DNA from 2 places in the Carnobacterium viridans genome. Region 1 is predicted to be linked to the other one. Evidence: a T-box and tRNA genes for the amino acid it is inferred to sense, from the RefSeq annotation. Region 1 holds a T-box; the other holds one or more tRNA genes.
The links. The T-box of region 1 lies ahead of glyQ (glycine--tRNA ligase subunit alpha). A T-box ahead of a tRNA ligase gene usually reads a tRNA of that ligase, here a tRNA-Gly.
Positions count from the first base shown of each region.

Region 2: it encodes a tRNA-Gly, which carries the amino acid that the T-box ahead of glyQ (glycine--tRNA ligase subunit alpha) is inferred to sense. The anticodon was not compared.

Region 1 covers NZ_FNJW01000008.1:316,617-341,346, forward strand. The annotation lists gene BLT48_RS02960 (LemA family protein) at 124-711, shown strand; gene BLT48_RS02965 (TPM domain-containing protein) at 744-1,574, shown strand; gene truA (tRNA pseudouridine(38-40) synthase TruA) at 1,767-2,507, shown strand; gene BLT48_RS02975 (pyruvate, water dikinase regulatory protein) at 2,693-3,526, opposite strand; gene BLT48_RS02980 (Fur family transcriptional regulator) at 3,698-4,111, shown strand; gene rpsU (30S ribosomal protein S21) at 4,289-4,462, shown strand; gene BLT48_RS02990 (GatB/YqeY domain-containing protein) at 4,498-4,944, shown strand; gene BLT48_RS02995 (PhoH family protein) at 5,396-6,412, shown strand; gene BLT48_RS03000 (HD family phosphohydrolase) at 6,417-8,621, shown strand; gene ybeY (rRNA maturation RNase YbeY) at 8,673-9,149, shown strand; gene BLT48_RS03010 (diacylglycerol kinase family protein) at 9,133-9,528, shown strand; gene BLT48_RS03015 (cytidine deaminase) at 9,544-9,954, shown strand; gene era (GTPase Era) at 9,954-10,862, shown strand; gene recO (DNA repair protein RecO) at 10,948-11,763, shown strand; T-box leader at 11,803-11,980, shown strand; gene glyQ (glycine--tRNA ligase subunit alpha) at 12,242-13,153, shown strand; gene glyS (glycine--tRNA ligase subunit beta) at 13,155-15,239, shown strand; gene BLT48_RS03040 (DUF488 domain-containing protein) at 15,331-15,696, shown strand; gene BLT48_RS03045 (ABC transporter ATP-binding protein) at 15,751-17,466, shown strand; gene BLT48_RS03050 (metallophosphoesterase) at 17,526-18,362, opposite strand; gene BLT48_RS03055 (transcription repressor NadR) at 18,514-19,032, shown strand; gene BLT48_RS03060 (hypothetical protein) at 19,129-19,695, shown strand; gene dnaG (DNA primase) at 20,072-21,925, shown strand; gene rpoD (RNA polymerase sigma factor RpoD) at 21,974-23,095, shown strand; gene BLT48_RS03075 (hypothetical protein) at 23,572-24,039, shown strand; gene BLT48_RS03080 (tRNA (adenine(22)-N(1))-methyltransferase) at 24,072-24,730, shown strand, end outside.
Region 2 covers NZ_FNJW01000008.1:2,082,664-2,089,323, reverse strand. The annotation lists tRNA gene BLT48_RS11595 (tRNA-Glu) at 633-704, opposite strand; tRNA gene BLT48_RS11590 (tRNA-Ile) at 724-797, opposite strand; tRNA gene BLT48_RS11585 (tRNA-Gly) at 808-878, opposite strand; tRNA gene BLT48_RS11580 (tRNA-Phe) at 888-960, opposite strand; tRNA gene BLT48_RS11575 (tRNA-Asp) at 976-1,048, opposite strand; tRNA gene BLT48_RS11570 (tRNA-Met) at 1,087-1,159, opposite strand; tRNA gene BLT48_RS11565 (tRNA-Ser) at 1,186-1,275, opposite strand; tRNA gene BLT48_RS11560 (tRNA-Glu) at 1,321-1,392, opposite strand; tRNA gene BLT48_RS11555 (tRNA-Ser) at 1,418-1,505, opposite strand; tRNA gene BLT48_RS11550 (tRNA-Ile) at 1,546-1,619, opposite strand; tRNA gene BLT48_RS11545 (tRNA-Gly) at 1,628-1,698, opposite strand; tRNA gene BLT48_RS11540 (tRNA-Asp) at 1,704-1,776, opposite strand; tRNA gene BLT48_RS11535 (tRNA-Met) at 1,813-1,885, opposite strand; tRNA gene BLT48_RS11530 (tRNA-Ser) at 1,912-2,001, opposite strand; tRNA gene BLT48_RS11525 (tRNA-Ile) at 2,039-2,112, opposite strand; tRNA gene BLT48_RS11520 (tRNA-Met) at 2,134-2,207, opposite strand; tRNA gene BLT48_RS11515 (tRNA-Ala) at 2,246-2,318, opposite strand; tRNA gene BLT48_RS11510 (tRNA-Pro) at 2,329-2,402, opposite strand; tRNA gene BLT48_RS11505 (tRNA-Arg) at 2,433-2,506, opposite strand; tRNA gene BLT48_RS11500 (tRNA-Leu) at 2,510-2,598, opposite strand; tRNA gene BLT48_RS11495 (tRNA-Gly) at 2,649-2,720, opposite strand; tRNA gene BLT48_RS11490 (tRNA-Thr) at 2,727-2,799, opposite strand; tRNA gene BLT48_RS11485 (tRNA-Leu) at 2,835-2,919, opposite strand; tRNA gene BLT48_RS11480 (tRNA-Lys) at 2,961-3,033, opposite strand; tRNA gene BLT48_RS11475 (tRNA-Val) at 3,035-3,110, opposite strand; rRNA gene rrf (5S ribosomal RNA) at 3,138-3,253, opposite strand; rRNA gene BLT48_RS11465 (23S ribosomal RNA) at 3,344-6,264, opposite strand; rRNA gene BLT48_RS11460 (16S ribosomal RNA) at 6,501-6,660, opposite strand, start outside.

The sequences.
Region 1 (24,730 bases):
TGCGAAATAATTTGTTGTTTTAAGGTTAAATATAAGGCTTTCATCCTTAAGGCGGATGCATCAATCAAAAATTTACAGTATAATTAAATCGTTAGAACAATATTAAGAAAGAAGGATGACAAAATGAAAAATATGAAAAACGGCACAAAAATAATTATAGGAATTATCGTAGCTGTAGTGATTATAGCCATTCCGTTAATTAGTTCGTACAACGGATTGATCAAAGAAGAAAGTAACGTAGATCTTGCGTGGTCACAAGTTGAATCACAATTGCAACGTAGAAATGACTTGATTCCGAACTTGGTTAATTCCGTTCAAGGCGCAATGGATCAAGAAGAAGAAGTATTTACAGCCATAGCAGATGCACGTGCTTCATTAAGTGGAGCGGGTTCGATGGAAGAAGAAGTAGAAGCAAATAACGAAATGAATTCAGCTTTATCAAGATTATTAGTAGTAGTTGAAAGTTACCCAGAACTAAAATCTAATGAAAATGTAACAGCTTTAATGGATGAATTAGCAGGTACAGAAAATCGAATTGCCGTTGAAAGACAACGTTACAATGAGACAGTGCAAGGATACAACAATCGTGTGAAACGATTCCCGGGTTCAATTATTGCAAATATGACTGGCTTCTCAGAAAAACCATACTTTGAAGCAGTTGAAGGTGCAGAAATAGCTCCTGAAGTGAATTTTGATAATGATGAGGAATAATCATAAGGATTTATGTGTTAGGAGGAAATTTAGTGAGAAAAATTGACCGTTTTTCAATTTTAAGTTTTTTCTCGATTTCTTTCGGATTGTTGCTTATGTTTCTATTTCCTTTAACTGCTGAGGCGGCTGTTGATTATCCAGAACCTTCTACTGAATTTTATGTTTATGATGAAGCAAACTTACTTTCTGACGAAACAGAAAAATTTATTATAGATGTCAATAAACATTATGAAGATACCCAAGAGAAGCCGCAAATAATTGTAGCTACTGTAAACAGTTTGCAAGGTGTGACAATCGAAGAATACACGGTAGAACTGTTTGAAAAGTGGGGAATTGGTAATGCTGAGTCAGATAATGGAGTCTTGATTCTTTTATCTGCTGAGGAACGTGAAATCCGTTTTGAAATTGGCTATGGATTAGAAGGCGCTCTGACAGATAGTGGAACTGGAGCGATTTTAGATCGAAATCTTGAAGCTTTATCCAATGATGATTACAATACAGCACTGAAAAGTATTTTTACTGAAACAGCGATAAGAGTTAATGAAGAATATCAGTTTGATAATGATACGATTTTTTCTGGCTACGACGTCAATGCCGAAGATTATGAAGACGACTCAGGAGACTTTCCAGCTATTCTGATAGTGGTGCTTATCTTCTTTGTTATCAGCAGCTTTTTTGGCGGCGGCGGATCAGGTGGTGGAAGAGGAAGAGGAAGCAGCATGTGGCCTTTCTTACTTGGAATGTCCGGCGGAAGTCGTTACCGTGGAGGCGGTGGTGGTTTTGGCGGCGGCGGTTTCGGTGGTGGAGGCGGCTTTGGCGGCGGCGGATCATCCGGTGGTGGAGGATCAAGCCGAGGTTTCTAAAATATAGCCAAGCTCTTTGAACTAAATCAGTAGTAAAAAATCTTAAATGCCCCTATCGTATAGAGGGGCATAAATAAACAAGTAATTTAATAACAAGTACTGTTAATGTCTAATCTAATAAACAATTATAGGTCTAATAGAGAAGTAGACGACATGGAAATAGGGCAAAATCAGATGATTAAGAGGGATATAATGAGAAACATTAAAATGACGATTGAGTATGATGGCGGTAGGTATTTAGGCTGGCAAAGGCTCAGTGATTCAGACAAAACCATTCAAGGAAAAATAGAAAATATTTTGACCGCAATGACAGGAACAAAAACTGAAATAATCGGATCAGGGCGCACGGATGCCGGAGCTCATGCTAAAGGGCAGGTAGCCAATTTCAAAACAACATCTACCATGGAATTTCCAGCGATGTTGGATCATTTGAACCGTTATCTCCCACGTGATATTGTCGTGAAGAAACTTGAGGAAGTACCTGAAAGATTCCATGCAAGGTATAATGCTAGTGGGAAAAAATACAGCTATTATGTTTGGAATAATAGTGTCCCTTCTGTTTTTGAACGTAATTTCAGCTATGATTTTCCTGGAGAACTTGATTTTAAAAAAATGAACGAGGCTTGCAATAAGCTTGTTGGAACACATGATTTCATAGGTTTCTCTTCACTCAAAAAATCTAAAAAATCGACGGTTAGAACGATTGATGAAATCAAGATCCACAAAGAAGGAGATCTGCTTCACTTTACATTCACAGGTGAAGGCTTTCTATATAAAATGATTCGCATCATTATGGGAACGCTCTTGGAAATTGGGTCTGGTATGGCAGATCCATCATCTATAGATGCTGTCTTTAAGAATGGAATCAGAAGCGATGCCGGCATGACAGTACCTTCTCAAGGATTGTTCCTAGATGAAGTTTATTATGACTAATTAGACGATTTACCGGATTACCACTACTAACTTTAGCTAAAGCTTCTCTAGATAGTGGACTGGTCTTTCAAAATAGAAAGAATAAACCTAAAGAACTATAGCTTAAAAGCTTTAATTCTTTAGGTTTATTTTTTTGCGACAAATAGAAAGATTACATGGTCTATTCAGTTAGAACTAAGCTCCAATTAGTTTTGTTCGAATTTCTTATGTTCGATTTGTAAAGTATTGATAATGATTGCAGCTGTCTCTTCAATCGATTTTTTTGAAACATTGATCACCAAACATCCTAATTTATCATACAAGTCTTTTGCGAAAACGAGTTCTTTATCAATTCGGTCTAATTTAGAATATTCCGTATCTGGATTCATTCCATAAGTAATCATTCGTTCACGACGAATGGAGTTCAGCGCTTCACGATCACTAGTTAGTCCAACGATTTTTTTCGGATCTACTTCCCATATTTGTTCGGGTATATGTGCTTCAGGAATAAGAGGCAAGTTAGCCACTTTATAATTCTGATTAGCTAAAAACATACTTAAAGGTGTTTTTGATGTTCTAGAAATTCCCAGCAATACAATGTCAGCTTCTAAAAATCCTTTAGGATCACGACCATCATCAAATTTAACAGCAAATTCAATTGCCTTAATTCGATTAAAATAAGTTTCATCTAAAAGGTGTAAAGCTCCTGGTTTTTGTATAGGGGCCATTTCAGAACGTTTTTCAAGTTCACTTATGATTGGAGAAAGTGGATCAAAAAAAATCAATTCATGCGATTGACAAAACGTTTTAGCTGTTTCATTTAAAGCTTTATCTACCAATGTATGAAGAACGATTGCATTATCCATTTCTGCTTTTTCTAAAATAGATAAAAGAGTATCTGATCCGCGAATGAAAGGGTAGGCTGAAACTTTAATATCTGCATCAGGAAACTGAGTCATAGCAGCTTGTCCAAGTTGACTAGCTGTTCCGCCTACTGAATCGGAGATGATATAAACATTAATCGTTGAGTTTGAAGACATGTTATTCCTCCTTTTTATATCTGCTTACTTCATTAATAGTATACAAGAACCCTCAACTAAACAACAATAAATCACTTAAAAAATGATGAAATCAAGAACTTGATTAAGCTGTAGCAAATGCGTTATACTATGTGATGGTAATTGGATCATGTAAAGGAGGCGACCACTTATATGACAGCAGTTGAACAAGCAATTAAAACGTTGAAAGAACACGGATATAAATATACAGATAAACGTGAAAACATGTTATCCGTATTTGCAGCTGAAAATCGATATCTAACTGCAAAAGAAGTACAACTTGGTTTGAAAGAAAGATACCCTTCTATCAGTTACGATACGATTTATCGAAACATTTATACCTTTGTAGAATTAGAGGTACTTGAAGAAACTGAATTAAACGGAGAAAAAATGTTCCGTTTTGGGTGTAAACACACTGGACACCATCATCATTTTATTTGTACAAATTGTGGAAAAACAAAACAAATCGAAATGTGCCCAATGAATTTCTTTGAAACTCAACTAAACGGGTGCCAGATTGAATCCCATCGATTTGAAATTTTTGGAAAATGTGAAAATTGTTCTTAATAAATGGTATTAAAAGCAAAAAACTGCTTATTTTTTATTAAAATATGGAAATGTTGTATTGACGTAAAAAAATACATTCGATATAATAAGGAAGGACAGTGTTTAAGAATACAGTAATTTTATTAATGTGTTCTAAAATAACAGTTACTTTTTCAAGCACGGAGGGAGGGAATTTATATGTCAAAAACAGTTATTAAGAAAAATGAATCTCTTGATGATGCTCTTCGTCGCTTTAAACGTTCCGTTTCAAAAACAGGTACTTTACAAGAAGCTCGCAAACGCGAATTCTATGAAAAACCAAGTGTGAAACGTAAGAAAAAATCTGAAGCTGCTAGAAAACGTAAATTCTAGTAAAAAAAGCTTTTAGAATTGAGGGTGGGAAAGTCTTGTCACTTTTAGAAACCATTAATGACGACATTAAAACTGCGATGAAAGCCAAAGATAAAGAATCTTTAGCTGTTCTACGTATGTTAAAAGCTGCATTGCAAAATGATCAAATCAGCAAAGGTAATGAATTAAGTGAGGATGAAGAGTTAACAGTTCTTTCTCGCGAAATGAAACAACGTCGTGAATCTCTTGCGGAGTTTAAAGAAGCTGGTCGAGAAGACTTAGTGGAACAAACTGAAGCAGCTATGCACCTCGTTGGTAACTATTTACCTCAGCAACTTTCTATAAACGAACTTAAAGCGATTATTCAAGAAGCTATTACTAAAGTAGATGCTAAGTCTATGAAAGATTTTGGAAAAGTTATGGGAGTTGTTGTGCCTTTAACAAAAGGTAAAGCAGACGGTAACGAAGTCAATCGATTAGTAAAAGAACTTTTGAATGCATAAAGGATAAGCGATTATCCGTTAAAAAAGATAAAGTTAAGATAATTCTTAACTTTATCTTTTTTTTTGCTCTTAAGGTTTAAGATGTGAATTTTTAGCTCTTCGTTAAATATGGTGTTGATAGAATAAAATAAAATTTCTTCTGGAATAGACGGGTTTGCTTGTGGAGAGCCAAGGGAACGTCTGAAGCCAGTAGTCTTCAGAGCTTTCAAGCCTTAAACAAAGCGTAATCGCCAACGCGCTAACGCTTTGTAATTCGCATTGAATCCAATGCAAGCTACAAGCAAACCTTATTCCTCCAGAAATATCTTATAACTAAATTAACTGAGCTATCAATACTAAAAAAGTATACAGCTGAATCTTTATCTAAGAAGGAAAGCTTCATTTTAAACAAAAAATGTGCTATTCTTTAAATGATAGAAAGAAGAAGGAGAGTGTTGTTTGGTTGACTAACTTGACGAATGAAACACGTTTAGTAAATTTGAAAAATGAAAATGCTACAGCTATTCTATTTGGTACTCAAGATAAACATTTAACGTTATTAGAAGAATCAATGGAAGTTATCATTAACAGCCGTGGAAGCCATCTGGAAATTATTGGCTCTGAAGAAAACACAGCTATAGTTGAGGAAATTCTTAATCAATTAGAAGAGTTGATCAAACGCTCCATTCAAATTGGACCATCAGATGTGATTACTGCCATCAAGATGGCTAAAAAGAATACATTGCAGTTTTTTATCAGCATGTATGAAGAAGAAATTGGGAAAGATCATGGCGGCAAACCAATACGAGCAAAAACATTTGGTCAACGTCAATATATTCAATCCATTAAAAAAAATGATATTACTTTTGGTATCGGCCCAGCTGGGACAGGTAAAACTTATTTAGCTGTTGTCATGGCAGTTGCTGCTATGAAAAAAGGGGAAGTGAAAAAAATCGTTTTGACTCGTCCGGCTGTTGAAGCAGGCGAAAATCTTGGTTTTTTACCTGGAGACTTAAAGGAAAAAGTTGATCCGTATCTGCGCCCAATCTATGATGCATTATATAGTGTGTTTGGCTTGGAGCACACTACTCGTTTGATGGATCGCAATGTTATTGAAATTGCTCCATTAGCCTATATGAGAGGACGTACCTTGGAAGATTCTTTTGTTATATTAGATGAAGCACAAAATACGACAAAAGCTCAAATGAAAATGTTTTTGACTCGTCTTGGTTTTGGTTCTAAAATGATTGTAAATGGAGATGTTACTCAGATAGATTTGCCTAGAGGAGCTATCAGCGGATTGGTCCATGCTGAAAAAGTATTGCACAAAGTTAAAGGGATTGATTTTGTGCAATTTGATTCGAATGATGTCGTGCGTCATCCAGTAGTTGCAAGCATTATAAATGCTTATAGCGAAGAAAAAACAATGGGCGAAATCAAAAAAGATGAAACCGAAAAACTGAGTTCTGAAAAAAAGAATAGGAAGTGAATGAATGCGAAGAAACTTAATACGCCTTCAGAAAAAATTGGGCAAGCTATATATTCCTTCTATTCTTTTGCTTACTTCTGTGATTTTATTTTTTATCATGTACAGCACTGTTAAACCCACTGCTTTAGATATTGAGTTGTTTCAAGTGGCAGATGAGACCATACGTGCCAATGCAACTGTAGAAGATACAGAAAAGACAAAAGAAAATAAAGAAACTGTCGCATCAACAGTTTCTCCCGTATACACATATAACCCAGACTTGAAGGATATTCAAACATCAAAAGTAGAAATTTTATTTGCTACGATAGATGAAGTGATTCAAGAATCAGATAAAAAATATGATGCTGACCTAAAAGAAGCAAGAAAAAAAGCTACCGAAGGCGATCCTGAGATAAGTGCTGAGAAATTGTCAGAGATAAAGGTATCTGAATTATCAGAAGAAGAGATGCTGAGGTTATTTAAAGAAAAATTATCTAATTTAGACGATGCTACAAAAGAATTTATTGATATGCTTCCAGATTGGGCTGTTTCAGATTTGTTGTCTACGAATGAAGCAACCTTATCAGGTATGAGAGAATCAATTATTTCTGTGATATCACAATTCATGACTCACCCTATTAAAAGTGAAGAAGTAAGTGAAATTAAAGTAGAAGCCAATAACAGCTTGGATTATTCTGATTTAGACTCAAATAACCAACGCATCGCAAGCCTAATCATCGATAATGCCATTGTTGAAAATAATACCTATAATGCAAATGCTACCGAGCAAAAGAAAATTGAAGAAATGGCGAATGTTCCTCCTTCGCTAATTTTGCAAGGGCAGGTAATCGTTCAAGAAGGACATGTTGTTGACAGCAATGATATGCATCAGCTTGAATTATTAGGTGTTCTAGACAATTCTTTTTCAAAGCAATCTTTATATGGTTTGATCGTCTTGATCTTTACGCAAGCGTTGCTTTTATATTATTTAGGTAAATCTAGAAAAATTGACAGAATCGAACATGGACGTCAAATTACGTTTTATTCTATTATTATGATCGTTTCGTTAGTGCTGATGAAAAGCTTGCAGCTGCTTCAAAGTTCAGATATCGATTACATCGGTTTATTGTATCCAGCTGCTTTAGCTTCAACGTTATTGACGGCATTTGGGTCACGTCGTTTTGGAATATTGGCCAATGGATTTACAGCTGCATTTTCTATCTTTATTTTCAGCCCAGAATCAGGCACTAGTTTCAGCATCATATTAGTCCTGTTCTACCTATTGAGCGGTATGATGGGGACAATGATTACACGAACTAAAATTACCAACCAATTCTGGTCTAGTTTTATTTGGGTCACTGTATTCAATGCTTTGTTTATCAGTTCATTTATTTTATACTTAAATATGCACTTTTGGTCGCAACAAGTTTTTCTAATGATTTTCTATGCTCTCTTGAGTGGAGTCATTTCTTACTTACTAGCTGTACTTCTATCGCCGTATATTGAGGTTTTATTTGAAGAGAATGCCGTATTGACGTTAACTGAATTGTCTAATCCGAATAGCCCCTTGCTAAAAGAACTGCTGACAAAAGCTCCGGGGACCTATCATCATAGTTTGATGGTAGCGAACTTAAGCGCAAATGCAGTCGGGGCTATAGGAGGAGATTCCTTATTTGCTCGAGTAGCTTGTTACTATCATGATGTTGGCAAATTGCGTCATTCAATCTTTTTTGTGGAAAATTTGCCGCCTGGGATGGAAAATCCACACAATTTATTAACCCCTTTTGAAAGCAAAGAAATTATTTTTGGACATGTTAGTGAAGGAGTCAAAATGCTTAAAGCGGCTAAAATGCCTCAATCGATTATTGATATCTGTGCTCAGCATCATGGGACAACCCTTATGAAATATTTTTATGTTACGGCTAAAGAGAAAGATGAATCTGTACTTGAAAGTGACTTTAGGTATCCAGGACCAAAACCGCAAACAAAAGAAGCAGCTGTCATCAATATTGCAGATAGTGCTGAGGCAGCTGTAAGGTCTATGTCGCATCCGACTAAAGAATCGATTGAAAAGTTCGTTCATCATTTAATTAATGGAAGAATCACAGATGGTCAATTTGATGAATGTTCGATTTCTTTACGTGAATTGAAAGTAGTTGAAAAAGCGATTTGTGAAGGATTGAATGGTACGTTCCATTCGAGGATTGAATACCCTACATTGACTAAGTAATACCAGGTGAGGGGTACAATTGTGGGATAAAAAAGGAGTGAGATAGGACTTATGGAGTTAGATTTATATGATGAAACCAATAAAATTACTACTGAACAAAATGAATTAATCCAGTCGTTATTGGAATTTGCTGGAAATCATTTAGAATTGCCAAGGGATACTGAGATGTCAGTGACATTTGTTGATGATGAAAACAGTCAAAAAATCAATAAGACCTATCGTGGAAAAGATCAACCGACTGACGTCATCAGTTTTGCTATTGAAGATGAAGTAGAAGACGAATTAATGATCAACTTTGATACTTTAGAAGAGCCAATGCCAAGAAATATTGGCGATATTATTATTTCTGTTGATAAAACCGCAAGCCAAGCCGATGAATATGGACATTCTTTTGATCGAGAATTAGGATTTTTGGCCTTACATGGATTCTTGCATTTGAATGGGTACGATCACATGACCCCCGAAGATGAAAAAGAAATGTTTGGATTGCAGAAAGAGATATTGGAAGCCTATGGACTTAAAAGATAAACAGGAAGTAGTGAAAAACTCTAGATTTTTAGATTCCTTTAAATTTGCATTTAAAGGAGTTCTAACTGTATTTCAAGAAGAGCGGAATATGCGTTCTCATATTGTGATTGGTTCAATCGTCTTAGTGTTGTGCCTGTTCCTTAATTTAGCTGTCAATGAATGGTTATGGGTTATTTTTAGTATATCTCTAGTGATCATAATGGAAGTTTGGAATACAGTCATTGAAAATGTGGTTGATTTAGCTGCTGGAGAACGGTACCACCCTTTGGCAAAGAAAGCGAAAGACATGGCTGCAGCAGCTGTTCTGATGACAGCGGGATTTTCTGTTGTAGTAGCAGCTATTATTATATTACCTAAATTATGGCAAAAATTATTTTAAAGGAGATCAACATTTATGCACATTGAAGAACAAAAAGTCGAAGATTTAATTCAAAAAGCAACGGACATGTTAGACAAAGCTTATGTTCCTTATTCTAAATTTCCAGTTGGAGCAGCTCTTTTAACGAAAGAGGGAGAAGTATTTTCAGGATGTAATATTGAGAACGCCTCTTTTGGTTTAACCAATTGTGCTGAACGTACAGCGATTTTTAAAGCAGTTTCTGAAGGGAAAAAAGAGTTTGAATATTTGGTGGTTACCGGCGATACAGATGGACCTATCTCACCTTGTGGGGCTTGCAGACAAGTACTAGCAGAATTTTGTGGTCCCGATATGCCTGTCTTACTAACGAACAATAAAGGAAATAAACAGATAACAACGGTTAGCGAATTGCTACCCGGAGCTTTTAAATCGGAGGATATGGTTTAATGAAAAATACAAATGAGCACAAATCGGGTTTTGTTTCTATAGTGGGACGTCCAAATGTTGGTAAATCAACGTTGTTAAATAGAATAGTAGGACAAAAAATAGCAATCATGAGTGATAAAGCTCAAACAACAAGAAATAAAATTCAAGGGATCTACACGACTCCAGAATCGCAAATCGTATTTATTGATACTCCTGGTATTCATAAACCCAAACATCGTCTAGGGGATTTCATGGTAGATTCAGCTTTTAGTGCTTTTAGAGAAGTTGATGTGATTTTATTTATGGTGAATATTGCAGAAAAACGCGGTCCTGGAGATAACTTTATCATGGAAAAACTAAAAACAGTAAAAAGTCCCGTGTTTTTAGTTTTGAATAAAATTGATAAAATACATCCAGATCAATTACTGCCGATTATCGAAGATTACCGTTCATTAGTAGATTTTGCACAAGTTATTCCGATTTCAGCCTCTGAAGGAAACAATGTAGATACACTGTTAGAGGAAATTACAAAATATCTACCAACTGGACCTCAATTCTACCCGGAAGATCAAGTGACCGATCATCCCGAATACTTTATCGTTTCTGAATTGATTCGTGAGAAAGTTTTAGAGTTGACTAGAGAAGAAGTTCCTCATTCTGTGGCGGTAGTAGTAGAAAGTATGCAACGCAACGAACTGGGGAAAGTTCAAGTTCATGCAGCGATCATTGTAGAACGTTCAAGTCAAAAAGGGATTATTATTGGCAAAGGCGGAAAAATGCTGAAAGATATTGGCATCCGTGCGAGAAGAGATATCGAAGTATTGTTGGGAGACAAAATTTACCTTGATCTTTGGGTAAAAGTTCAAAAAGATTGGCGCGATCGTCAAACGAATTTACAAGACTATGGTTACCGCAAAGATGATTATTAAGTAGCATGAACCAACTAAAAAAACAAACCATATTTTTATGGTTTGTTTTTTTAAGCGGAGATTGTAACTCGTAGGAGGATTCTAAATGGCTCAAGTAGAAGAAGTAGAAGGCATTGTGTTATCTGTGCGAAATCATCGCGAAAATGATCAATTAGTTAAATTATTTACGAATCGCTTTGGCAAGAGAATGTTTTTTGTTAAAGGAACCAGGAAACAAAAGAACAAACTTAGAACCGCGGTATTGCCATTTACGAAAGCGACGTATATTGCGGATATTCGTGATACTGGACTTTGTTTTATAAGAGATGCAAAAGAAGTTGATCAGTATAAAAGTATGCAAACCGATATTTTTTTAAATGCTTATGCAACGTATATTTTAAATTTAGCTGATGCAGCTTTAGACGATGGAATTGTGGATAGTACGTTATTTCATAAAATAGACCGGTGTTTAACCGAAATTGATGAAGAAACGGATCCTGAAATCGTGGTAAATATATTTGAAATCCAAATTCTCCCATACTTTGGTGTTTCGCCTGAATTAAGAGGCTGCCGTGTATGCGGAAATACAGAGGGACCTTTTGATTACTCAGGCAGTTATGGTGGATTGTTATGCCAAAATCATTGGCATTTAGATCGCCATCGTTACCATGCAAGCAGAAGAGCAATTCATTTTGTTCGTTTGTTTTCAGTAGTCTCATTGGATCAACTAGGTACTATTACAGTTAAAGAAGAAACAAAACGAGAAATCAGAACGTTGATTGATCTTATCTATGAAGAGTCCGTTGGAATCAAGTTGAAAAGTAAAAAATTTATCGACCAAATGTATACCTGGGGTAACCTCCTAATAGATAAAAGAGTTCCTCCGAATGAAGCACCAGATAAGAATGAAAGTAATGATTGACAAAAGTTCTTATGACAAGCTATGATAGTAACAACTGAATAACCAGCGATGAAAGAAAAGAGTAAAAATTTTACCTCTATAAAAGCGAATTTGGGTTAGTGAAAGCCAAGTATAGAAAAAATTTTGAAAGGCCTTCTGGAGCTGTTTACTAAAAGAGATGCTAGTTTTATACAAACTAGAATTAGGGTGGAACCGCGATTGTACTATCGTCCCTATGCTGATCAATATCAGCATAGGGACTTTTTTTGTCTTATTTTTTAGGGCTCTATATTTTTTAGTGTTGATAGCTTAGTTAAATTAGTTGCAGGATATTTCTGGAGGAATAGGGTTTGGCTTGTAGCTTGCATTGGATTCCATAGCTCTCCACAAGCAAACCCGTCTATTCCAGAAGAAATGTTATTTTCTTCTATCAACACCATTTGACGAAGAGTATTTTTTAGTTACCCATTAGGATTTGAAATGAAAAGGAGAATGCGTAATGAAAGAAAACAGTTTAACGTTTCAAGAAATTATATTGACTTTACAAAACTATTGGTCTGATCAAGGGTGCCTGTTGCTCCAGTCCTATGATACAGAAAAAGGAGCAGGAACAATGAGTCCTTATACGTTTTTACGTGCTATTGGGCCTGAACCATGGAATGCAGCTTATGTAGAACCTTCAAGACGTCCAGCAGATGGTCGTTATGGTGAAAATCCAAACCGTTTATTCCAACACCACCAATTTCAAGTCGTTATGAAACCTTCACCAGATAACATCCAAGAACTTTATTTAGAAAGTCTTCGCTTACTAGGCATTGATCCTTTAGAACACGATATTCGTTTCGTGGAAGACAACTGGGAAAATCCTTCTATGGGCTGTGCAGGTCTAGGTTGGGAAGTTTGGTTAGATGGAATGGAAATCACTCAATTTACGTATTTCCAACAAGTTGGTGGGTTAGAATGCAATCCTGTAACCAGTGAGATCACATTTGGTTTAGAACGTTTAGCTTCTTACATTCAAGATGTCGACAGTGTGTATGATATTGAATGGACAAAAGGCGTAAAATATGGTGAAATTTTTATTCAGCCTGAATACGAACATTCAAAATACGCTTTTGAAAACAGCAATCAAGAGATGCTTTTAATGTTATTTAATGAATATGAAAAAGAAGCGACTACTCAAATTGAAGCCGGGTTGGTTCATCCAGCTTATGATTATGTTTTAAAATGTAGCCACACCTTTAATTTGTTAGACGCAAGAGGGGCCGTTTCGGTTACTGAACGTGCCGGATATCTGGCTCGTATTCGTAAAATGGCTCGTTCGATTGCAAAAGCTTTTGTTACCGAACGCGAAAAATTAGGATTCCCTTTGCTTCAAGGTCAATCTATCGAAAACAAGGAGGCAAAATAATATGACTAAAAATCTGTTATTAGAAATCGGTTTAGAAGAAGTACCCGCTCATATCGTTACCCCAAGCAGCAAACAATTAACACAAAAAGTAGCTGCCTTTTTAAAAGAAAATAGGTTAGCACATGGAGAAGTGATTCCTTTTTCAACGCCACGTCGTCTAGCGGTCATTGTGAAGGATATTGCTGAAAAACAAGAAGATATCGAAGAATCTGTAAAAGGCCCTGCAAAAAAAATAGCTCAAGATGCTGAGGGAAATTGGAGTAAAGCAGCTATAGGATTTGCGCGTGGTCAAGGAGCAACGACTGAGGATATTTATTTTAAATCAATTAAAGACGTTGAGTATGTTTATGTAGATAAATTTATTTCAGGTAAAACCGCTAAAGAAATTCTAGTTGGTTTAGATGAAGTGATCACGTCTATGACTTTCCCAGTAAGCATGCATTGGGGCAACCACTCTTTCAAATACATCCGCCCATTTCATTGGCTGACAGCACTATTAGATGATGAAGTGATTCCTTTTAAAATACTGGATATTCAAACATCAAATACCTCTCGCGGACACCGCTTTTTAGGACATGATGTTACGTTTACTCATGCATTAGACTATGAAAAAACGTTAGAAAATGTTTATGTGATTGCGGACAGTGCTAAACGTAAACAAATGATCGTGAATCAAATTGAAGAGTTGATGGAAGCAAATCAATGGTCTGTTACATTTGATGAAACATTACTAGAAGAAGTAAACAACTTGATTGAATACCCAACTGCTTTTTATGGTTCATTTGATAAAAAATACCTCGATTTACCAGAAGAAGTATTGATCACATCCATGAAAGACCATCAGCGTTATTTTGGAGTGAAAGATAGCGAGGGGAGTATTTTACCTTACTTTATCTCTGTTCGTAATGGAAATGCTGAACACATTGAGACAGTTGCAAAAGGAAATGAAAAAGTATTGACTGCCCGTTTAGATGATGGCCAATTCTTCTTTGAAGAAGACCAAAAATTAACGATTGCTTCTTGTGTCGATCGTTTAAAACAAGTGACATTTCATGAGAAAATCGGTTCAATCTATGAAAAAATGAACCGAGTACAAGCTATTGCTCAATTGATTGGGAAACAAGTTGGCTTAACGACGACTGAGTTAACAGATTTAAAACGTGCCTCTGAAATCTATAAATTTGATTTGGTAACCAATATGGTAGGAGAATTTCCTGAATTGCAAGGAATCATGGGTGAAAAGTATGCCTTGATGCAAGGTGAGAACCCAGCTGTAGCTGCAGCTATCAGAGAACACTATATGCCGATCTCAAGTGAGGGAGAACTTCCACAATCGTCTGTTGGAGCAGTATTAGCTATCGCCGATAAATTGGAAAGTGTCTTGAGTTTCTTCGCAGTCGGAAGGATTCCAACTGGATCTAATGATCCATATGCCTTGAGACGTCAGACATACGGTATTGTACGCATTATTGAATCAAAAAATTGGGTTTTCCCTATGGACTCACTTAAGGAAAGTATTTTAGCTGCTCCTGTGATTACACAGAGCGCTTTGGTAGAAGGTTACCAATCAAGCACTCCACAAGTCATTGATTTTATTAAAGCACGTGTACGTCAATTATTAATGGCAGAGAGCATTCGTCATGATGTTATTGATGCAGCTTTAAATTCTCGTCAAGATAATGTACTGAAATTGATCGAAGCTAGTCGAATCATTAATGGTCATTTATCAGATGCTGTTTTTAAACCAACCATCGAAGCGCTGACTCGTGTTTTAAATTTAGCTGCTAAAGGAGAAGAACTCCTTGCTCAAACACAAGCTTCAGTAAATCCTGCTTTATTTGAAACACCATCTGAACAAAACTTGTATGAATCATTTGCTACAATTGCAACAGAGTCTAGCCAAGAAAACAGCAGTCAGAGCTATGAAGCTTTTGAACAGCTACAACCATTGATTGAAGCCTTTTTCAATGAAAATATGGTTATGGCAGACAATGAAGCTGTTCGAAATAATCGTTTAGCGTTGTTGATGCAGATTTCTGATTTTGTGTTGTCTTTTGCAAGTGTAGATAAATTAGTTGTTAAATAGCCTTTAGCAAATAGGTTTACTTTATGCTCCATTAAGGATAAAATTTTCCTTAGTGGGGTTTTTATTTAATTGGATAAAGGAGTGGACAACTATGCTTAAACATCCCTTAACCATGAAACGAGTTTATGAAAAAGTAGAAAAAGAAGATGGCTACCGTATTTTAGTGGATCGACTGTGGCCAAGAGGAGTAGCAAAAGAAAAAGCCGATATAAAAGAATGGGCAAAAGAAATTGCTCCAACTCCAACGATTCGCCAAGCATTTAACCATCAACCACAAAAATTTAATGCGTTTAAACAAGCTTATTGGGCTGAATTAGAAGCCAATCCACACGCGGAAAAATTTAAACAACATATTTTTGAGCAATTGCAATACACTCCGGTGACGTTTATCTATGCTGCCAAAGATGAACAATACAATCATGTGGTCATCTTGATGGAGTACGTTCAAACTAAATAAGGTACATAAAAAATTTTTGTTCATTAAATTGGCTAAATCAGATTGGAGGATCCTATGTTAAAACGTTTTTTTAGTTATTATAAGCCGTATAAAAAATTATTTATTTTAGATTTTGGCTGTGCGATACTCGCAGCTGTTTTAGAATTGTCGTTTCCGTTGGTAGTAAATCAAGTTATTGATGACCTATTGCCTTCAGCAAATTGGTCATTGATTGTAACAGTTTCACTATCGTTATTGTTTTTGTATGTAGTCAACACTTATTTGCAGTATGTAGTCGTTTATTTTGGACACAAACTGGGGGTGAATATCGAAACAGATATGCGTCGTGAATTGTATGGCCACTTGCAAGAGCAGCCGTTCAGTTATTATGACAATCAAAAGACAGGGAAGTTAATGACGCGCTTGACAACGGACTTATTCGAAATATCGGAAGTTGCTCACCATGGTCCCGAAGATGTGTTTATCACCATCATTACTTTAGGTGGGGCATTTTTATTGATGTTGACTGTACACGTTCAATTAGCTTTGGCAACATTCGTGATGATTCCTTTTATTACTATTGCATTAGTATTTTTCAATAAACGCATGACCAAAATAAATACAAAAATCTTTAATGATTTAGGCGAATTTAGTGCAGGTATAGAGTCGTCTGTTAGTGGAATACGTGTGGTTCAAGCCTTTGCAAATGAAGAACACGAAGCCGGAAGATTTGAGTTACTGAATCAAGCTTACCGATCATCCAAAATTTTATTCTATAAGATGATGGCCATCAGCTCTTCCTATAATTATTTACTGATTCGTTTAATTAACTTATTTGCCTTATTTTTTGGAGCATATTATACAATCCAAGGTGAAATTAGTTATGGTGATTTTGTAGGATTTATCTTATTATCTAATGTATTTGTTCGTCCGATTGAAAAAGTGAACACGATGATTGAGAGTTACCCTAAAGGAATTGCAGGATTTAAGAGATTAACAGAAGAACTAGATAAAAAACCTACTATTCAAGATAAAGAACAGGCGATTGTAGTCGACCGTTTAAAAGGGGATATTGAATACAAACAAGTTTCTTTTTGGTACGACTCATCCAAAAAAGTGTTGGACAAAATTAATTTATCGATTCGTGCAGGTGAAACGGTAGCATTTGTTGGACCTAGTGGCGCAGGGAAGACGACTATCTGTAATTTGCTGCCTCGTTTTTATGAGGTCAGTGAAGGAGAAGTAACCATCGATGGAATCAACATTCAAGATATGACAATGCAGTCATTGCGGGATCAAGTTGGTGTTGTCCAACAAGATGTGTACCTTTTTCCAGGGAGCATCAGAGAAAACGTGGCCTATGGGAAACTAGATGCTAGTGAAGAAGAGATCCGTAAAGCAGTTCAATTAGCGCATTTGGAAAAAGTTGTTGATGAGATGCCAGAAGGATTGGATACGATTATTGGTGAGCGAGGCGTAAAATTATCAGGCGGACAAAAACAACGCTTATCGATTGCTCGTATGTTTTTAAAGAATCCTCCGATCTTGATTTTAGATGAAGCAACCTCTGCTTTGGACACTGAAACAGAACAAGTGATTCAAGAATCTTTAAACTCATTAGCCGAAGGTCGCACGACATTGATCATTGCGCATCGTTTAGCGACAATCAAGCATGCTACACGTATCATCGTGGTAAATGAAGAAGGGATTACGGAAGAAGGCAGTCACGAAGAATTATTAGCAAAAAATGGGCCATATAAAAGACTGTATGAGGCCCAATTTAGTCAATAACATAGATATAACTAAACCACTTATGAGGAAAGAAAAAGATTTCTCATAAGTGGTTTAGTTTATTTAGTGCGTTCAAGAGTGATTACTAACAAATGGGGTTTATTATTGATTCGAAATGGAAATAGGCTATTTCCGATTCCTCGACTTACGACTAATTTTTTTGAGGGGTCTACTTCACTAGTATAGATTCCTGTGGTGTATTTAGGAAAGAAGCCCTGACCAGGAGCGTACAACGGACCTATAAGAGGGAGTCTTATTTGGCCGCCATGAGCATGACCGCTAAATGTGATATCTGGTTCAATAAGAGGGTTAGAAGTTAGATAATCTTCAAAATATTCAGGATGATGAGCGAGTAACAATACAGGCATGTCTGTTATAAAATTTATCATAGGTACATCAATAGGATAATCTTCATCTTTAACACCTACTAAAGCTAACTGAGCGCCGTTGAAATCTATAGTGATCTGTTCATTGTTTAATAACGTAACTCCGCTTTGATTGATTTCTTGATCCCATTCATTTAATTGACCGCTGCTTGTTTCATGGTTTCCCGATACAGCGTAAGTTGGCGCAAGAGCGCTCAAGGAGTGGCCGAATTCTTCTAAAGGTATATTGCTTAAGTCGGCTGTGCGATCAATTAAATCTCCTGTTAAAAAAATCAGATCTGGTTGAGCTTGTTCTATTTCAGAAAGCAATGTTTCAATTGAGATGCGATTTCTTTCAAAATGGGTATCTGATACGTGGACGATTTTTAATTGATCTAGTTCTGAGGGTAGATCATCGAGTGTAATCGTTTGGTACTCAACATCTAACGAGCGATTTTGATAGTAACCATATAAACAAAAAGGGAGTATTAAACTGATCAAGATAAGTAAACTGAGTTTAAATAGTTTCATTGGAACCTCCTAACTGACATCGTTTTTTAAAGTATAGCATATTTAGAAATACTTCCTACACATAAGAAGTTTTGTTTAAAAGCTTCAAACGTGGTCAATTAAGGTATAATAAGATTAAAACGAGCGCAATAATGGAAAAGGACTGATTTTTATGGAGGCAACGAAAAGAAGGGACAGCATTATTTCAATTTTATCACAAGAAAATAGACCCATAAGTGCAAGAAATCTAGCTGCGCGATTAAATGTGAGTCGCCAAATAATTGTGGGCGACGTGGCTTTGTTAAGAGCGAGTGGAGTCGATGTCATTGCTACTCCAAAAGGATACGTATTGGAATCTGCTTCTATGACGAACAAATATCTTGGTCAACTAGCTAGTTCTCATAATGCAGCAGAAACAAAAACTGAATTGTATGCGGTAGTCGATAATGGGGGAGAAGTGGTTGATGTTATTGTTGAACACCCGATATACGGAGAATTAAAAGGACGTTTAATGATCTCTTCACGATATGATGCAGATCAATTTATGGAAGCAATCGAAAATAAACAAGCCAACTTACTATCTGAATTAACCGGTGGCGTTCATTTGCATACAATAGCGTGTCCAGACAAAAAAACATTTGATCGAATAAAAAAAGAACTGAATATCTTGGGGCTTTTATATAAAAATTAAAAGGTGTCTTGACATCTTTTCGAAAACACTTATAATTAAATTTGCTAGCGTGTCTTGACACGTGTAATTGCACATTTGAAGATAGGAGTTGTTGAAATGAAAACAAATAGAGTTCATAAATTAACGATTGCAGCTTTGTTGGTAGCTGTAGGTATTTTAATTCCAATGGTTTCACCAGTTAAATTAATGTTGGAACCAGCATCTTTTACACTAGCTAGTCATGTGGCGATTTTTATTGCGATGTTTATCTCGCCTATGATTGCAGTAACTGTGGCTTTGGGAACGGCTCTTGGATTTTTGCTTGGTGGTTTTCCAATTGTTATCGCCTTGAGAGCTTTGACTCATGTTGTTTTTGCGGGAGTCGGATCTTATATTCTGTTTAAAAAACCTGCTATCTTACAATCGACCGCTAAAACGCAACTCTTTTCATTTTTAATCGGCTTGTTACATGCCGTTTCTGAAGTTGCTGTAGTTTCTGTTTTTTATTTTGGTGGTGAGATGACTACTGCGTATTATACGCAAGGTTTCTTACAATCGGTTTTCTTATTGGTGGGAGCAGGTACGATTGTTCACAGCATGATTGATTTCACACTTGCACATATTGTATGGAAATCTTTAATGAGTCGCTCGACATTCTCGGCAACAGTAGCAAAATTAAAATAAAAAATCACTGAAGTGAACAATTAATTTGGAACAATGCGCTATGCACTGTTCCAAATTAATTGTTTTTATTTTACGTTTGTCTAGGATAAAAAAAGATGATGGTAAAGAAGGTTAGGATAAAATAAATAACTTTTATTATTATTTGCAATAAAACCTGCTTATAGGCAATACTGAACTATTTAGTTAACCAATTTAAAGATTTGTTTTCTTATAGAGAGTATGCTATTATAAATCATGTATAGTTCTGTCTGAGAATAGATTTCGAGAGTAAAGTCGCACTAGTATTTGAGTGCGACTTTTAGAGACTAAATGTAATTTCTGAATAGAACCTAACGTTCTTTATTTTTTTGATTAAGAGGTGAACAGCTTGGCGATAATGATTCCAGAAGAAACGGTCAATAAAGTACGACAAGAAACCAATATAGTGGATGTTGTCAGTCAGTATGTTCAATTAAAAAAGAAAGGAAAAAATCTTTTTGGTTTTTGTCCTTTTCATGAAGAGCGAACTCCGTCATTTTCTGTAACAGAAGAGAAACAAATTTTTCACTGTTTTAGTTGTGGACGTGGTGGGAATGTTTTTACTTTTTTAATGGAAGTCGATGGGTTAACTTTCCCAGAAGCCGTCATTAAAACAGCTGAATTGAGTCAATTTGAATTAGATGAATCCTTGGTACAAGACCTCGATCATAAAAACCAGCCAAATGACTCAGCTAAAGAAAAACTGATCCGTGTCCATGAAGAAAGTGCAGAATTATTTCATCATATTCTATTGAATACCACAATAGGAGAAGAAGCTTTAGAGTATTTAACGCAAAGAGGATTGACCCGTGAAGTAATTGATACGTTTAATATCGGGTTTGCTCCACGAGAACGAACCATGCTTCATCAATATTTAGTTGGAAAAAATTATGAGCAAGAATTATTAAAAAAAACGGGCTTGTTTGTTGAAAAGGATAGTGGGGAACTGCTTGATCGATTTTATAATCGAATTATCTTTCCCATTCGCAATCAACAAGGAAAAACCGTGGCTTTTTCAGGTCGGATCTTTCAGCAAGATGCTGATGATAGTGCACCAAAATATTTAAATAGTCCGGAGACCCAATTATTCAATAAACGAACCGTTCTGTTTAATTTTGATCTTGCACGTCCTTCGATTAGAAGAGAAAAAGAAGTTATTTTGTTTGAAGGATTTATGGATGTTATTGGAGCTTGGAAAGCCGGTATAACCAATGGAATTGCTTCAATGGGAACCAGTCTTACCAACGAACAAATACATTTGATTGACCGAACTACAGATCATGTCATAATTGCTTATGATGGAGATTCTGCTGGAATTGAAGCGACCAAACGAGCTAGTGATCTTTTAGCAGCAGAGACCAATTTTGATATTGATATTATTCGATTCGCTGAAGGTATGGACCCGGATGAATACATTAAAAAAAATGGTGCAGATGCTTTTAAAGAACTGATCGCTCATGGAAGAGAAACGCTTTTTGGGTTCAAGATGTCTTATTACCGTAAGTCGCTCAATTTATCAAATGAGAGTGAAAGACTTGGATACATTGAAAAGATATTATCCGAACTGCTTTCCGTCACTTCAGCTGTTGAACGTGAACTTTATTTTAAGCAATTAGCAACGGAATTTGACCTCTCAATCGATTCTTTAAAAGAACAGTTTCAACAGAAATTTCATGAGTCTCGTAATAAGCGAACAAAAGAAAAACAACAGCAAAGTCAGCAGAATCATCCTGCTGAAGCAAATTATTCACAAGTGCAGACCCAGAAAAGGAAACCGACTAATATTGAACACGCAGAGCGGTTGTTATTAAATCGGTTATTTCATTTTGAAGAAGCTTGGATTATTTTGAAGAATGCTGCAGATGATTTTCATTTTGTACACGATGAGTATCAAATGGTCTTTATTTTGTACGAAAGCTTCCGTGAACACACGGCTAATGAAGGTACAATTGATGCATTTATTGATTTTGTAAAAGAACCAGAACTGAAAAACTTAATTGTTGAAATTGAATTGTTATCGATAAGCAATGAGGTTTCAACAAGAGAAATAGAAGATTACTTAGATGTAATCTCTAGAAAATCTGGTCTTCAACTGCAATTGAAAGAAAAACAAGATGCTTTGAAAGAAGCATCCAGACGAGGCGATAAAGAGCAGCTTCGTGTGTTGATGATTGAAGTAGTTAATTTATCTCGTTTATTGAAAAATAAATAAAAATGATTCATAATGTGTACGAGTAAGATTGAAAGAGGAGGCTTTTTAATGGCTGAAAAAAAACTGACAACAAAAAAGGCGTATGATAGTGAAGTAAAGAGTTTGATCAAAGAGTATAAAGCAGCAGGAACTATTCATTACGATGTGTTAACAAATAAAATAGCAACTCCTTTTTCTTTAAATGCTGAAAAAATGGATCAATTGATCCAAACGGTTGAAGATGCAGGTGTTGGAGTAGTTGGAGACGATGGTGGTCCAACAGCTCGACAACTGAAACTCAAAGAAATGAAAGCTGAAAGAGAAGCAGAAAAACCAGAAGACTTAACGGCTCCTCCTGGAGTTAAAATCAACGATCCCGTTAGAATGTACTTGAAAGAAATTGGACGGGTGAATTTATTAACGGCAGCTGAAGAAGTCGAACTAGCGATAAAAATAGAAGAAGGCGACCAAGAAGCACGTCAACGTCTTGCAGAAGCTAACTTACGTTTAGTTGTTAGTATTGCCAAACGTTATGTTGGGCGTGGAATGCAGTTCTTAGATTTGATCCAAGAAGGAAACATGGGATTAATGAAAGCTGTTGAAAAATTCGACTATAAAAAAGGATTTAAATTCTCAACGTATGCGACTTGGTGGATTCGTCAAGCAATTACGCGTGCGATTGCCGACCAAGCACGTACAATTCGTATTCCGGTGCACATGGTTGAAACAATCAATAAATTGATTCGTATCCAACGTCAATTGCTGCAAGATTTAGGCCGCGAACCAACTCCTGAAGAAATTGGAGCAGAAATGGATCTTCCAACTGAAAAAGTTCGTGAGATTCTAAAAATTGCACAAGAGCCAGTTTCTTTAGAAACACCTATTGGAGAAGAAGATGATTCTCATTTAGGCGACTTTATTGAAGACCATGATGCGACAAGTCCAGCTGAAAACGCTGCTTATGAATTGTTAAAAGAACAATTAGAGGATGTACTAGATACACTTACAGATCGTGAAGAAAATGTACTCCGTTTGCGTTTCGGTTTAGATGATGGACGTAACCGTACTCTTGAAGATGTGGGTAAAGTATTTGGCGTAACACGCGAGCGTATTCGTCAAATCGAAGCTAAAGCACTTCGTAAATTACGTCACCCTAGCCGTTCAAAACAATTAAAAGACTTCTTAGAATAAAAGACTCTTCATCAAAATGGTGTGGATAGAAGAAAATAACATTTCTTCTGGAATAGACGGTTTTGCTTGTGGAGAGCCATGGGAACGTCTGAAGCTGCTCTATTCTAGAACTTGTTTTTAAAAGCAGCCCCGACGTCCACTTCACGAATAATGCTCGATGGTCGGTGACCATACTGCGCTTATTCGCTCCAGTGATTCGAGTCTAAACGCTTTTAGTCACACTCCCAATGAAGCGCTAACGCTTTATAATTCGCATTGAATCCAATGCATGGCTACAAGCAAACCCTATTCCTCTAGAAATTTAGTGTCATTCATGTATCTAAGCTATCAACACTAAAAGTATAGAGTAGAATAAAAATAGATGAAGGTCGTCCAAAATCAACATTATTTGGACGGCCTTCTTTCGTATTGTGAGATAAAATTCAACGAATGAAAGAAAAAACTGGTATAATAATAGACGATGTAGGAATGAAGGGATGAATGACATGTTATCATTTGAAGAAAAAAAGGCTATTTTTGATAGCTACGAAGAATTAACGGCAACAAAAGTATCAATGAATCGTTTGAATTACCATTTTAAAGATAGTGCAGTACCTAAAACAATGGCTGTGCGTTTCCTTCACCCGAATGGAAATGCTTTGATTTATGCAGGCTATTTGCCTAAAGAAGAAACAGATAAGGGCTACATTTCTGTAAGAGATGAAGATGAAGCAACGATTCGTTCTTTAGTGGATCAAGCGATTGCTCATTTAAAGAAAACAGCTGACGGATATGAAGAAGGCTATTCTGAATTATGGTTTGACAATAATGGCGACGTTTTGCGTTTAGTCTATGATAATCCGACATGGGTCGTTACCTTACCGAACGATCAAGTTGAAGGAGTTTTTCATTCAAAAGATGCTGCAGAAGGTTATTTAATGGATGAAGAGTTCTTCCAAGGCTAAACAAGAATCATGAAAAGAAAGAAGTGATGAGTATGGACGAAAGTCAATTATCGCTGCGTTTAAGCAGAGCGGCGTCTTATGTCGAACCGGGGGATCGTTTAGCCGATATCGGTTCTGACCACGCTTATTTACCTTGTGCTTTAGCGAGTAACAATCACATTACGTTTGCTATTGCAGGAGAAGTTGTCGAAGGCCCTTTCCAAGCAGCAAAAAACCAAGTGCGACGTCTTGGTTTAACAGACCAAATCAATGTACGTTTGGGGGATGGATTAGAAGTTGTATCTCCTGAAGATGATGTAACTGCGATTACTATATGCGGCATGGGAGGCTCCTTAATTGCTTCTATCTTGGACAATGGATTTAAAAAAGGCCATTTGACAGGCAAGGAACGCTTGATCTTGCAGCCGAACGTAGGAGAAAGAACCTTGCGTGAATGGTTGGTCGATCATGAGTACACGATTACAGCTGAAGAAATAATTGAAGAAAACAATAAAATTTATGAAATGATGGTGGCCGTGAAAGATCCTTTACTAAAACAAACTGTAACGGAATCTTACCTAATGTTTGGTTTTCATTTAAAAGAGGAACATTCTGCTATCTTTAAAAAGAAATGGCAAAAAGAACTTGAAAAAAACCGTTATATTTTAGATAGTTTAACGCATTCAAGTGCAGATCAAACAACTAAAATCCA
Region 2 (6,660 bases), 1.8 Mb from region 1:
TATTTAAGGGTGGTATATTAACCTACCTAAGTTTTTTTGTTCAAGCAAATTTCATCCCTAATACACTTTTTTATTGGAGTATTCCATTAATACTAATGGTCTTTTTAGTTGAGCTGGGAAAACTTCAATTAAACTATACAAAAATTAATGGACAGTTGAACGACCATGATCCAAACAATCTTTTTTTAGATCACAAACACTTTCAACGTATCGTTTTATATTTACTAATTCTGATCTATGCAGTCAGTTTCATCTCTTTTATTCCTACTTTCAAGAGCCTATCATTTATCTTTATACTTACTTTACCTTTTACTGTTAAAGTCGTTCAATTAGTTTTTTCCAAAAAAAAATCGATTTCAGCTAAATTAACACAAAGAACTTTGCAACTCTGTGCCATTTCTTTTTTTATCTCTTTTAGTATAATGCTCTTCATTTATACTTTTTGAGGCTATTCTCTTAAAGAAACAGGTTCCATGGATGCTTAACGCAAGCCATGAAATCTGCCTGAACTATTGAAATGACAAGACTATTATTCTTCACCTACGTTACTTGACGTAGAACTACTAAAAATTATTGAATCAAAAAAGGATAAGAGAAGTTTCCTCTTATCCTTTTTATTCGGCTTATTTTTATGACCCGTACGGGAATCGAACCCGTGATACCGCCGTGAAAGGGCGGTGTCTTAACCGCTTGACCAACGGGCCGTTCTAAATTGTAGTACAATGGGCCTAAATGGACTCGAACCATCGACCTCACGCTTATCAGGCGTGCGCTCTAACCAGCTGAGCTATAGGCCCAAAAAAAAAAAGCGGGTGACGAGAATCGAACTCGCATCAACAGCTTGGAAGGCTGTGGTTTTACCACTAAACTACACCCGCATTAAAAAGTGGCCTGGGACAGAATCGAACTGCCGACACCTTGAGCTTCAATCAAGTGCTCTACCAACTGAGCTACCAGGCCAAGTATTAAATTAAACGGTCTCGACGGGAATCGAACCCGCGATCTTCTGCGTGACAGGCAGACATGTTAACCCCTACACCACGAGACCAATTTTGCATTTAAAATTATCTTTTTTAAAAAGATAAATTGCGGGGACAGGACTTGAACCTGTGACCTTCGGGTTATGAGCCCGACGAGCTGCCAACTGCTCCACCCCGCGATAATATAAATGAATCATTTTAAAAAAGGAGGATAAGAGATTCGAACTCTTGCGTGCTTTTACACACCTGACGGTTTTCAAGACCGTTCCCTTCAGCCGGACTTGGGTAATCCTCCATAAGACTGATAAGATGATGCTATTAAATTAAACAAAATTGTTTATGACCCGTACGGGAATCGAACCCGTGATACCGCCGTGAAAGGGCGGTGTCTTAACCGCTTGACCAACGGGCCTTGAAAACTAACAATAATAAAAATACGGAGAAGGAGGGATTTGAACCCTCGCGCCGCGTTAACGACCTACACCCTTAGCAGGGGCGCCTCTTCAGCCACTTGAGTACTTCCCCAAAACAACTAAAATAATTATTGATTTATAAAATTATTCAATGGGCCTAAATGGACTCGAACCATCGACCTCACGCTTATCAGGCGTGCGCTCTAACCAGCTGAGCTATAGGCCCATAAAAAAAGCGAGTGACGAGAATCGAACTCGCATCAACAGCTTGGAAGGCTGTGGTTTTACCACTAAACTACACTCGCAAAAACGGTCTCGACGGGAATCGAACCCGCGATCTTCTGCGTGACAGGCAGACATGTTAACCCCTACACCACGAGACCTTTACTTTTAAAACTACCTTTTTTTCAAAAGATAAATTGCGGGGACAGGACTTGAACCTGTGACCTTCGGGTTATGAGCCCGACGAGCTGCCAACTGCTCCACCCCGCGATAATATAAATGAATCATTTTAAAAAAGGAGGATAAGGGATTCGAACCCTTGCGTGCTTTTACACACCTGACGGTTTTCAAGACCGTTCCCTTCAGCCGGACTTGGGTAATCCTCCATAATGATACAAGGTTACTTTAATCTTAACCGATTAATGGACCTTGTAGGACTCGAACCTACGACCGGACGGTTATGAGCCGTCTGCTCTAACCAACTGAGCTAAAGGTCCAAGATCTTTAAAAAATAATAATAGCGGCGAAGGGGATCGAACCCCCGACCTCCCGGGTATGAACCGGACGCTCTAGCCAGCTGAGCTACACCGCCATAATAATAAGGTAATAAAGATGAAATTTTATAAAAAGTGGAGCCTAGCGGGATCGAACCGCTGACCTCCTGCGTGCAAGGCAGGCGCTCTCCCAGCTGAGCTAAGGCCCCAAAATTTCAATCGGGAAGACAGGATTCGAACCTGCGACCCCTTGGTCCCAAACCAAGTGCTCTACCAAGCTGAGCTACTTCCCGTTACTGAGTTATTCTTTTTTTCAAAAGAAATGCACCCAAGAGGACTTGAACCTCTAACCCCTTGATTCGTAGTCAAGTACTCTATCCAATTGAGCTATGGGTGCAAATGGTGCCGAGGGCCGGAATCGAACCGGCACGGTGATCACTCACCGCAGGATTTTAAGTCCTGTGCGTCTACCTGTTCCGCCACCCCGGCATTAGAACAGCTTTTCATTCTTACGAATGACCTCACTAGTTGAACTAGTAAGCGAAAGACGGGATTCGAACCCGCGACCCCCACCTTGGCAAGGTGATGTTCTACCACTGAACTACTTTCGCAAAAAATGCCGGCTAAAGGAGTTGAACCCTCGACCCTCTGATTACAAATCAGATGCTCTACCAACTGAGCTAAGCCGGCTAAAGTGGTACTTCACTAATCATTCAACTAAAAAATGGTGCGGGTGAAGGGACTTGAACCCCCACGTCTCTCGACGCTAGATCCTAAATCTAGTGCGTCTGCCAATTCCGCCACACCCGCATAAAGTCTGGCATAACTAACCTTACTTGAATGATTAGTTATGAGTCATGCAGGATTCGAACCTGCGACCCTCTGATTAAAAGTCAGATGCTCTACCAACTGAGCTAATGACTCATGGTGGAGGTTGACGGGATCGAACCGCCGACCCTCTGCTTGTAAGGCAGATGCTCTCCCAGCTGAGCTAAACCTCCATGGGAAATAAAATTTTAATTGAATCTGCGTGGCAACGTCCTACTCTCACAAAGGGAAACCCTTCACTACCATCGGCGCTAAGAAGCTTAACTTCTGTGTTCGGCATGGGAACAGGTGTGACCTTCTTGCCCTCATCACCACACAATTTCAATCGAAAGTCCGTTGGACTCTCAAAACTGGATAAAGTCTAAAGTGTGTTTCGTTTGCTTACCTTCGTACACCGGGTCTTGCTTTGGTTAAGTCCTCGACCGATTAGTATTGGTCCGCTCCGTATATCGCTATACTTCCACTTCCAACCTATCTACCTGATCATCTCTCAGGGGTCTTACTCACTTACGTGATGGGAAATCTCATCTTGAGGGGGGCTTCACGCTTAGATGCTTTCAGCGTTTATCCCGTCCACACATAGCTACCCAGCAATGCCCTTGGCAGAACAACTGGTACACCAGAGGTGTGTCCATCCCGGTCCTCTCGTACTAAGGACAGCTCCTCTCAAATTTCCTACGCCCGCGACGGATAGGGACCGAACTGTCTCACGACGTTCTGAACCCAGCTCGCGTACCGCTTTAATGGGCGAACAGCCCAACCCTTGGGACCGACTACAGCCCCAGGATGCGATGAGCCGACATCGAGGTGCCAAACCTCCCCGTCGATGTGGACTCTTGGGGGAGATAAGCCTGTTATCCCCAGGGTAGCTTTTATCCGTTGAGCGATGGCCCTTCCATGCGGAACCACCGGATCACTAAGCCCGACTTTCGTCCCTGCTCGACTTGTAGGTCTCGCAGTCAAGCTCCCTTATGCCTTTACACTCTGCGAATGATTTCCAACCATTCTGAGGGAACCTTTGGGCGCCTCCGTTACACTTTAGGAGGCGACCGCCCCAGTCAAACTGCCCGTCAGACACTGTCTCCCAGCCCGATAAGGGCTGTGGGTTAGAGTGGTCATACAGCAAGGGTAGTATCCCACCAACGCCTCCACCAAGACTGGCGTCCTGGCTTCAATGGCTCCTACCTATCCTGTACAAGCTGTACAAACACTCAATATCAAACTGCAGTAAAGCTCCATGGGGTCTTTCCGTCCTGTCGCGGGTAACCTGCATCTTCACAGGTACTATAATTTCACCGAGTCTCTCGTTGAGACAGTGCCCAGATCGTTACGCCTTTCGTGCGGGTCGGAACTTACCCGACAAGGAATTTCGCTACCTTAGGACCGTTATAGTTACGGCCGCCGTTTACTGGGGCTTCAATTCTGAGCTTCGCCCGAGAGCTAACCCATCCTCTTAACCTTCCAGCACCGGGCAGGCGTCAGCCCCTATACGTCATCTTACGATTTTGCAGAGACCTGTGTTTTTGATAAACAGTCGCCTGGGCCTATTCACTGCGGCTGACCAATTGGTCAGCACCCCTTCTCCCGAAGTTACGGGGTCATTTTGCCGAGTTCCTTAACGAGAGTTCTCTCGCACACCTTAGGATTCTCTCCTCGACTACCTGTGTCGGTTTGCGGTACGGGCAGTTGGTTTCTAACTAGAAGCTTTTCTTGACAGTGTGACATCGGGAACTTCGGTACTTAATTTCCCTCCCCATCACAACTTGTTCTTAAAGAAGCAAGCATTTGACTCACTTCAAAACTTGTTGCTTGGACGCGCATATCCAACAGCGCGTATTCCTTAGCCTACTGTGTCCCTCCATTGTTCAAACAAAACCAACTGGTACAGGAATCTCAACCTGTTGTCCATCGTCTACGCCATTCGGCCTCGACTTAGGTCCCGACTAACCCTGGGAGGACGAGCCTTCCCCAGGAAACCTTAGTCATTCGGTGGACGGGATTCTCACCCGTCTTTCGCTACTCATACCGGCATTCTCACTTCTAAGCGCTCCACTAGTCCTCACGATCTAGCTTCAACGCCCTTAGAACGCTCTCCTACCATAGAACCAATGGTTCTATCCACAGCTTCGGTGTTATGTTTAGCCCCGGTAAATTTTCGGCGCAGGGTCACTCGACTAGTGAGCTATTACGCACTCTTTAAATGATGGCTGCTTCTGAGCCAACATCCTAGTTGTCTAAGCAACTCCACATCCTTTTCCACTTAACATAAACTTTGGGACCTTAGCTGGTGGTCTGGGCTGTTTCCCTTTCGACTACGGATCTTATCACTCGCAGTCTGACTCCCGGATATAAATCAATGGCATTCGGAGTTTATCTGAATTCGGTAACCCGAGAAGGGCCCCTAGTCCAAACAGTTGCTCTACCTCCATGATTCTAATTCCGAGGCTAGCCCTAAAGCTATTTCGGAGAGAACCAGCTATCTCCAAGTTCGATTGGAATTTCTCCGCTACCCACACCTCATCCCCGCATTTTTCAACATACGTGGGTTCGGTCCTCCAGTGCGTATTACCGCACCTTCAACCTGGACATGGGTAGATCACTTGGTTTCGGGTCTACGACCACATACTCATTCGCCCTATTCAGACTCGCTTTCGCTGCGGCTCCGTCTCATCAACTTAACCTCGCATGGGATCGTAACTCGCCGGTTCATTCTACAAAAGGCACGCTATCACCCATTAACGGGCTTTAACTATTTGTAGGCACACGGTTTCAGGGGCTATTTCACTCCTCTTCCGAGGTTCTTTTCACCTTTCCCTCACGGTACTGGTTCACTATCGGTCACTAGGGAGTATTTAGCCTTGGGAGATGGTCCTCCCGGATTCCGACGGAATTTCTCGTGTTCCGCCGTACTCAGGATACTGATCAGAGTGAAATAGGTTTCGATTACAGGGCTTTTACCTTCTTCGGCAGACCTTTCCAGGTCGCTTCTTCTACCTACTTCATTTATGACTCTATGTGTTCAGTCCTACAACCCCAGAAAGCAAGCTTTCTGGTTTGGGCTATTCCCGTTTCGCTCGCCGCTACTCAGGGAATCGATTTTTCTTTCTCTTCCTGCAGGTACTTAGATGTTTCAGTTCTCTGCGTCTACCTCTACTGACCTATGTATTCAGTCAGCAGTAACATCCTATCAAAGATGCTGGGTTCCCCCATTCGGAAATCTTTGGATCAAAGCTCACTTACAGCTCCCCAAAGCATATCGGCGTTAGTCCCGTCCTTCATCGGCTCCTAGTGCCAAGGCATTCACCGTGCGCCCTTATTAACTTAACCTATGGTTAACAGTTAATTTTTAAACCTCATCTTTCGATGAGAACCTTAAAAAAACTCATTTTTAAAACTTTTCGGTGTGTTTCTGGTTTGTTACTTGAATTACACTTTTTAACTTTATCCAGTTTTCAAAGAACAACGTATTGCTGCAACCAAAGTTGCGTTTTTTTGAGAAGATTAGACCTCTCAAAACTAAACAAAGTAAAGACGAATGTGTGGGTTTCCGTTATATTCCTTAGAAAGGAGGTGATCCAGCCGCACCTTCCGATACGGCTACCTTGTTACGACTTCACCCCAATTATCTGTCCCACCTTAGGCGGCTGGCTCCCAAAAGGGTTACCTCACCGACTTCGGGTGTTACAAACTCTCGTGGTGTGACGGGCGGTGTGTACAAGACCC